Regions from separate parts of the Nocardia sp. NPDC058176 genome, predicted to be linked through region 2. Evidence: riboswitches for the same ligand, from Rfam matches in the RefSeq annotation. Region 2 holds a riboswitch; the other holds the start of a gene.
The links. A riboswitch is a leader RNA that binds a small molecule or an ion and turns the genes downstream of it on or off. The one in region 2 is predicted to bind thiamine pyrophosphate.
Positions count from the first base shown of each region.

Region 1: it holds a riboswitch for thiamine pyrophosphate, as region 2 does, so the genes downstream of both, ACFVVM_RS08425 (TenA family protein) here and thiC (phosphomethylpyrimidine synthase ThiC) in region 2, are expected to answer to the same signal.

Region 1 is NZ_JBHVVA010000001.1:1,781,373-1,785,802, reverse strand. It holds gene ACFVVM_RS08435 (ABC transporter permease) at 1-58, opposite strand, end outside; gene ACFVVM_RS08430 (ABC transporter substrate-binding protein) at 36-1,058, opposite strand; gene ACFVVM_RS08425 (TenA family protein) at 1,055-1,759, opposite strand; TPP riboswitch at 1,747-1,843, opposite strand; gene gndA (NADP-dependent phosphogluconate dehydrogenase) at 2,010-3,455, shown strand; gene ACFVVM_RS08415 (hypothetical protein) at 3,640-4,179, shown strand; gene ACFVVM_RS08410 (lipase family protein) at 4,406-4,430, shown strand, end outside.
Region 2 is NZ_JBHVVA010000002.1:690,981-695,410, forward strand. It holds gene ACFVVM_RS15735 (MMPL family transporter) at 1-1,334, shown strand, start outside; TPP riboswitch at 1,390-1,517, shown strand; gene thiC (phosphomethylpyrimidine synthase ThiC) at 1,523-3,163, shown strand; gene ACFVVM_RS15745 (serine hydrolase domain-containing protein) at 3,351-4,430, shown strand, end outside.

The sequences.
Region 1 (4,430 bases), on a different contig from region 2:
CGGAGGAAACCGGCGGCGACGCGGCTACCGACAGCTCACGGGTTGGCGAGGTACTCATTGGTGAAATACGTCGACCAGTCGGGTTCGGTGGTCAGCGGCTTGCCGTCGGGTCCGGTCAGCAGACCGCCCCGGTACAGGAAGCCGGAATTCGCCGACCACTGCTCCACCGTCTGGGTGCCCACCTTGCCGTCGGCGTCCTTCATGAACTGCTCGGCCAGCATGCGCTGACTCTCGAAGACCAGCGACTCGTCGTTGAACGCGCCCGGATTGGCGTCGAGGAGGTCCCGGGCCGCCGCGTCCGGATCGTCCGCGGCGAACTGGTAGCCGCGTTGCAGGGCCTGCACGAATTTCGCGGCGCGGTCCGGGTTCTCGGCCAGCCAGCCCTCGTTGGCATCGATCACGATGGCGTAGGCATCGGGGAAACCGAAGTCGGTGTAGCGGAAGTACCGCATCGGGGTGCCGTGGTGTTCGGCCTCGATGCCCTCCCAGGCCAGGTACGAGACGGTGAAGTCCGCCTTGCCGCCGTAGACCGCTTCATACGCCGACGAACCGAGCACCACCGAGGTGAAATCGCCGGTGCCGCCGTCATTGCGGATGACCTGCTGCAGCGCCTCCCGCTCACCCGGATCGCCGAACCCGGCGTAGGTCTTGCCGTCGAGGTCCTTCGGGCTCGCGAGGTCGGCCCGATCGGCGCGCACCCCGATGCCCGTCGCCCAGTGCTGCAGCGGCGCGAGCACCGACTTCACCCGCGCACCCGACGCGCGCGCGAACGTCGACGAATTGTGCGTACTGATCCCGAATTCGGCGTTTCCGGCATCGACCACCGTGTCGACGGAGGTGTTGTTGTAGGGCAGCACCTGGACGTCCAGACCCGCGTCGGAGAAGTAGCCGCGCTGCAACGCGACGTAGAGCCCGACGTGGTTGGTGTTCGGCGTCCAGTCCAGTGCGAACCGGATGGTCTCATCGGAGCTGCCGCCCGAACCGCAGGCGGTGAGCAGCGACAGGGTCGCGACGGTGGTCGCCATGACCGCGAGCGCGCGGCGCAGACGCCCGGTCATGCGGCGGGCCAGGGCTGCGGGTGCAGGGCGGTGTCCCAGAACAGCAACTCGTAGCGCGTGGCGAGGACGAACGCCTGCTCCATCGCCTCCCGCTCCCGGTCACCCGCCGACTCGGCGGCCACGTCGACCAGCGCTCGCGCCGTGGCGGCGGACTGCTGGAACTCCTCGGCGCCGTAGGTGGTGACCCACTGGGCATACGGGTGGGCGGGGTCGGCGGCGATCACCTTCGCGGCGCTCTCGGCCAGGTCGCGGCCCACTTCGGCATAGATCCAGAAGCAGGGCAGCGCGGCGGCCGCGGCGACGGCGTAGGACTCGGTCGCGGCCGCGGCGATCAGGTAGGAGACATAGGCCAAGCAGGTCTGCGAAAGCTCCGGCTCACCCTGTCGCGGGGGCAGCGCGCCACCGGTGAGCAACTGCTCGTGCATGGCCGATTCGACAGCGGCGGCGTTCGCGGACGAGGTCGCCCAGAAGGCGGCGGTCTGCGGGTCCGGCGACTTGGCGGCGAGAATCGCCAGCGCCTTGGAGTATCCGGTGAGATACAGCGAATCCTGCTCGATGTAGGTGCGGAACACCTCGAGCGGCAAGGTGCCCTCGCCGAGCAGGCGCAGGAATTCCAGGTCGTCGATCGCGGTCCGGAGAGACTTCGTCCGGTCCCAGAGGTGATCGGTGAACTTGTTTGTGGTGTGGGCGTGCGACACCATGACATCCCTTCGTCAGCATTACCTGAACAGGTTCGGCGGGTCTGTTCTCAGCCTCGCGGTCGCGAGACACCCCGTGTCAGAACTCGACCGACCCTAGCAGCGACCGCCGACATGCGGGCAACGCCCGGTTCCGCGCGCAACCCCGGTCACGGTGGTATGTGTTCGGCCGCGGAACGGCACCCAGTAACTTGGCTGGCAAGGAAGCCGTCTTCCGCACCCGTCGGACCCGCCGAACGAAGAGAGCTGATCAATGTCGACCTCTACCGCGCGTGCGCAGATCGGTGTCACCGGCCTGGCCGTGATGGGCAGCAACATCGCCCGCAACTTCGCCAAGCACGGCTACACTGTCGCGCTGCACAACCGCTCCGTCGCCAAGACCGACGCGCTGCTCGCCGAGCACGGCGGTGACGGCGATTTCGTCCGCACCGAAACCGTCGAGGAATTCGTGGCGGCGCTGGAGAAGCCGCGGCGCGTGCTGATCATGGTCAAGGCGGGCGACGCGACCGACGCCGTCATCGAGGAACTGGCCGCCGCGATGGAGCCGGGCGACATCATCATCGACGGCGGCAACGCCCTCTACACCGACACCATCCGCCGCGAGGCCGCGCTGAGCGAGCGCGGCCTGAACTTCGTCGGTGCCGGGATCTCCGGTGGTGAGGAAGGCGCGCTCAACGGCCCGGCCATCATGCCCGGCGGACCCAAGGAGTCCTACGAGTCGCTCGGCCCGCTGCTCGAGTCGATCGCGGCCCAGGTCGACGGCGTCCCGTGCTGCACCCACATCGGCCCCGACGGTTCCGGGCACTTCGTCAAGATGGTGCACAACGGCATCGAATACGCCGACATGCAGCTGATCGGCGAGGCCTACCACCTGTTCCGCGACGCGCTCGGTTTCGACGCCGGGCAGATCGCGGAGGTGTTCACCCAGTGGAACTCCGGCGATCTGGAGAGCTACCTGGTCGAGATCACCGCCGAGGTGCTCGCCCAGATCGACGCCAAGACCGGCAAGCCGCTGGTCGACGTCATCGTCGACGCCGCCGAGCAGAAGGGCACCGGCCGCTGGACGGTCAAGTCCGCGCTCGATCTCGGCGTCCCGGTGACCGGCATCGCCGAGGCCGTCTTCGCCCGGGCGCTGTCGGGGTCGCGCGCCCAGCGCAAGGCCGCGGTCGGCCTGGCCTCGGGCACGCTCGCCGCCAAGCCCACCGATGTCGAGCAGTTCACCGAGGACATCCGGCAGGCGCTCTACGCCTCCAAGGTCGTCGCCTACGCACAGGGCTTCGACCAGATCGCCGCGGGCAGCGCCGAATACGACTGGGACCTGCACCCCGGTGACCTGGCGACGATCTGGCGCGGCGGCTGCATCATCCGCGCCCGCTTCCTGAACCGGATCAAGGACGCCTACGAGCAGGACCCGGCCCTGCCGAGCCTGATCCTGGCCCCCTACTTCCGCGAAGCCATCGAAACCGCCATCGACAGCTGGCGCCGCGTGGTCTCCACCGCCACCCTCCTCGGCATCCCCGTCCCCGCCTTCGCCTCCTCCCTGTCCTACTACGACGCCCTGCGCGCCGAACGCCTCCCCGCCGCCCTCACCCAGGGCCAGCGCGACTTCTTCGGCGCCCACACCTACGAGCGCATCGACGCCGACGGCAAGTTCCACACCCTGTGGAGCGGCGACCGCACCGAGGTCTCCGAGGGCTGAGTCGACCAGGGTGCGCCGGAGTGAGCCCGGCGCACCCTGTCAGCGCGCCGAGTAGGAACCCACCTTCCGCGCAATCGGGGCGCTCAGCCTCCCGAGCCTGGCAGCTTATTCAGCTATCTTTTGGTTACTGGCCTGACGTGGTCGATCGCGTCGAGTCACGAATCCTCCAACGAAAGGTAGCTCGGTGAAGTCGACTTTCGCGGTTCTGTTCGGACTCGTGGTGGCCGCGGCGGCTGTGACGGGGTGCTCCGGGGGCGAGGATTCGTCGCCGACGGTGTCGACCACCACGTCGGCGGTGAGCACCGCGCCCGCTCCCACGCCCACCCATGAGGATGGTCACCCCGGTGGCGACACCACCGCGCCCGTGCCCGGTCCGACCACCGGGCAGCGTGGTGCCGACGGTTCCACCGGCAACAACCTCAGTGACGAATACTGTGCCCGCAATCAGGATCCCGGCTGCCCGCTGGGCAGTTACATCGGTCCCGACGCCATCCCGAATCCGAACGGCGATGGAACCTGGGTCCCCTGTGAAGGCACCATCTGCACCAACCCCAACCACGGCGGCGGACCGACCACGCCCCCGCCTGCGCCGACCACCACGCCGGTCGACACCGGTCAGGTGGAGGGCGGTCCGTGCGGCGACGACGGTCTGGGCCGATGGACCCATCTGGACGGTGACAACGCGGGGCACTACGGCACCGAGTGGCTGTGCTCCTACAACTAGAAACGAGCGCCGACGCGATCCAGCCGATCTTCTGCTCCTGACCGCTGCCTGTCGGCAATCGAGTCCCGCCCGCGCTGGGAAGCACTGCGGGCGGGACTCGCGCGTTCGTGGGCTCGGGACCGCGATGGGCAATCTGGGAAAGGTGTCTTGTTCTAAACAAGAGTGCATGCTGTAATTGGCGTCACAGCCGGAGCCACAACGCTGTGGGCCAACGAAACGAGGAACGATGTTCGCATCAATCGCCCGATCCA
Region 2 (4,430 bases):
CGGGCATCGCCGTGGTCGCGGCCGCCACCGCCGCGGCGGTGATCGTGCTGCCCGCACTACTCATCCTGGTCGGCGACCGGATCAACGCCCTCGACCTGCGCGCCCCGCTGCGCAAGCTGTTCCGGCGCCCGCCCCGGCTCGAGAAGCAGCCGCAGCAGACGTTCTGGTACCGGCTGGTGACCGCGGTGATGAAGCGGCCGATGTCGATCGCCCTGGCCACCACCGCGTTCCTGCTGCTGCTCGGCTCGCCGTTCCTCGGCGTGCAGTTCGGCTACCCCGACGACCGCTCGCTGCCCACCGACGTGGCCAGCCGCTCGGTCGGCGACATCCTGCGCACCGAGTTCGACGCCGACCTGGCCTCGAGCGCGACCATCGTGCTGCCCGAATTCGACGGCACACCAGCCGAATTGGACGCCTACGCCCGCGAGTTGTCCACGGTGCCGGAGGTACCCGCCGTACTCAGCAGCGAGGCCGTGTACAGCGGTGGGTTGCGGGTGGCCGCCGGGGTTCCCGAGATGTCGGACCCGCAGGCCGGTGCCTATCTCTCCGTCGGCACCCGGCTCGATCCGTACTCCGACGCGGGCCGCGCCCAGCTCGAAGCGCTGCGCGCCGTGCCCGCTCCCTCGGATGTGCTGGTCACCGGCCCGGCCGCGCTGAACCAGGACTCGGTCACCGCGATCACCGGCAAGCTGCCGCTGGCCGGTGCGCTGATCGCGATCGCCACGCTGATCCTGCTGTTCCTGTTCACCGGCAGTGTGGTGCTGCCGGTGAAGGCGCTGGCGCTCAACATGTTGTCGCTGGCGGCGACCTTCGGCGCGATGGTGTGGATCTTCCAGGAGGGCAACCTGGCGGGCCTGCTCGGCTTCACCGCCACCGGCACGCTCAACCTCGCCATGCCCATTCTCATGTTCGCCCTGGCCTTCGGCGCCTCCATGGACTACGAGGTGTTCCTGCTCTCGCGCATCCGCGAGGAATGGCTGGCCGGGCCCAAGACCACCGAGGGCAATACCGAGGCGGTCGCGATGGGTGTGGCCCGCACCGGACGCATCTTCACCGCCGCCGCGCTGCTGATGAGCGTGGTGTTCCTCGGGGTCGCCACCTCCGGTGTGTCGATGATGAAGCTGTTCGGTCTCGGCTGCGCGCTGGCGGTGATCAGCGACGCGACGGTGATCCGCGGGCTGCTCGCACCCGCGCTGATGCGCATGATGGGCCGCTGGAACTGGTGGGCGCCCAAACCGCTTGTCGCGCTGCACAACCGGTTCGGCCTGCACGAGTCCGATGATCCCGTGCCCGCGCCCGCCGAGACGCCGCGGCTGGACAAGGCGTCGGTGTAACCGTCCGCCCGCCCGGCGCTGTCCGGGCGGGCGGGTAGGGTCGGGCTGGACAATTTCACACGCCAACGGGGGCTCGCACCAGCGGGCTGAGAGGACGGCTAGCCCATTTTCGGGCGTTCAGGGCCGTCGACCGTATGAACCTGACCGGGTAATGCCGGCGTAGGGAGGAAGAAACCATGGGCACAGCCATGTCGTCGAACGGGACCGGTACGCCGGTCGACACCGTGACCACCGGGCCGATCCAGGGCAGCGTCAAGCACTACGAAGAGGTCGACGGCCTGCGGATACCCGTGCGCCGGATCAATCTCACCAATGGCGATCATTTCGACGTCTTCGACACCTCCGGCCCGTACACCGATGACAACGCGGTGATCGATCTCGAAGCCGGTCTGCCGAAGCTGCGCGACGGGTGGACCAAGCCCGAACTCGACGGCCCGCGCACCCAGCTGCACTGGGCTCGCCAGGGCATCGTCACCGATGAGATGCGCTTCATCGCCACCCGCGAGGGAGTCTCGGCGGAACTGGTGCGCGAAGAGGTCGCCGCCGGTCGCGCGGTGATTCCGGCCAACCACAAGCACCCGGAACTCGAGCCGACCATCATCGGCAAGAAGTTCCTGGTGAAGATCAACGCCAACATCGGCAACTCGGCGGTGTCGTCCTCGATCGCCGAGGAGGTCGAGAAAATGGTGTGGGCCTCGCGCTGGGGTGCCGACACCATCATGGACCTGTCGACCGGCAAGAACATCCACGAGACCCGCGAATGGATCCTGCGCAACTCGCCCGTCCCGATCGGCACCGTGCCGATCTACCAGGCCCTCGAAAAGGTGAACGGCGATCCCACCAAGCTCACCTGGGAGATGTACCGCGACACCGTGATCGAGCAGTGCGAACAGGGCGTCGACTACATGACCGTGCACGCCGGCGTGCTGCTGCGCTACATCCCGCTCACGGCCAAGCGCGTCACCGGCATCGTCTCGCGCGGCGGGTCCATCATGGCCGCGTGGTGTCTGGCTCATCACCAGGAATCGTTCCTGTACACGCACTTCCGAGAACTGTGCGAGATCCTGGCGCGCTACGACGTCACTTTCTCCCTCGGTGACGGCCTGCGTCCCGGCTCGATCGCCGATGCCAACGACGCCGCTCAGTTCGCCGAACTGCGCACCCTCGGAGAACTCACCAAGATCGCGAAATCCTATGGCGTGCAGGTGATGATCGAGGGCCCGGGTCACGTACCGATGCACAAGATCGTCGAGAACGTGCGGCTCGAGGAGGAACTGTGCGAGGAGGCGCCGTTCTACACCCTCGGCCCGCTGGCCACCGATATCGCGCCCGCCTACGACCACATCACCTCCGCCATCGGCGCCGCGATCATCGCGCAGGCCGGGACCGCGATGCTCTGTTACGTCACCCCCAAGGAACACCTCGGCCTGCCCAACCGCGATGACGTCAAGGTCGGCGTGATCACCTACAAGATCGCCGCCCACGCCGCCGACCTCGCCAAGGGCCACCCGCGCGCCCAGGACCGTGACAACGAATTGTCCAAGGCCCGTTTCGAATTCCGCTGGCACGACCAGTTCGCCCTGTCCTTGGACCCCGACACCGCCCGCGAATACCACGACGAGACCCTGCCCGCCGAACCCGCCAAGACCGCCCACTTCTGCTCCATGTGCGGCCCCAAGTTCTGCTCCATGCGCATCTCCGCCGACGTCCGCGAATACGCCGAGAAGCAAGGCCTCACCGACGTGGCCGCCATCGAAGCGGGCATGGCCGAGAAGTCCGCCGAATTCGCCGACCACGGCAGCCAGGTCTACCTCCCCGTCGTCTCCTGACGGACGACATCGAACTGGACCGACGATCACCAGGCACTGGTGGCGATGGCCTCTCGGCCGATATTTGCGCCATTGCCTGGTGATCGAACGTCCAACACGGGGTGGGTGATTCGGGATCGACTTTCGTAGGGGTTGAGGCATGCGATCGGCGGATTCGGTGGAGGCGCGGCGACCATAGCTTGGGCTCATGCGAATCAGAGCGATGGTGGTGGCGGGGATGATCGGGGTCGGTGTCGGGCTCGGAACAGCCGTGACGGGGCAGGCCGCGCCGATGCCAGAGGCGTTGTCCGCCTCGGTTTTCGACGACTTCCTCGGGCGGGCGGTGGAGTTCACCGGATTGCCCGGGGTGTCGGCGGTGATCACCCACCGGGGTGAGGTGGTGCACGCGGCGGGGTACGGGCACGATTCGGCCGGGGCGGCGGTGACGGAGCGGACGCCGATGCGGATCGCCTCGCTGACCAAGGCGTTCACGGCGATGGCGGTGATGATCGGGGTCGAGGACGGGATGATCGACCTCGATCGGCCGGTCGTGGAACAACTGCCCGAATTTCGCACCGAGGATTCGCGGTCGGATCGGATCACGGTGCGGCACTTGTTGAATCAAACCTCCGGCCTGGCCGACTCGACCGTCGACATTCCGGCGACCGAGTCGACGAACTCGCTGGAGCAGTACACGGCGACGTTGCGCACGGCGCGGCTGGCCGCCGAACCCGGAACCCGGTACGCCTACAGCAATGTCAACTACAACCTCGCCGCGCGACTGGTCGAGGTGGTGAGTGGTCGTGAGTACGGTGAGTACCTGCGGGAGCGGATCTTCGAACCGCTCGGCATGGCCGAGAGCGTGCTCGGCGACGAGATCGTCTCTCCGGCCGATGGATTCAACTCACTGTTCGGGCGGTGGATCGCCCGGGACGAACTGGCCGGGTTCCTCGACGAGAGCGGTAGCGGCGGGGTGATCACCACCGCCGCCGACCTGGGTCGCTGGCTGATCACCCAGAGCGGCGACGGTCCGCAACTGGTGAGCCGGGAGAGCCTGGCACTCATGCACACGCCGTCGCCGGTGCGCGACTACGGCATGGGCTGGGGTCTGGAGGAAACGACCAGCACACCGCTGGTGACCCACTCGGGGAACCTGTTCACCTACACCTCGGCGGCTGCCCTCGACCCCGCCACCGGCTACGGCTTCGCCGTGCTCGCCAACAGCGCCGCGCTCTACGACGACACCTACGAGATCCTCGCCGGACTGGTGGCGCTGGGCCGGGGCGAG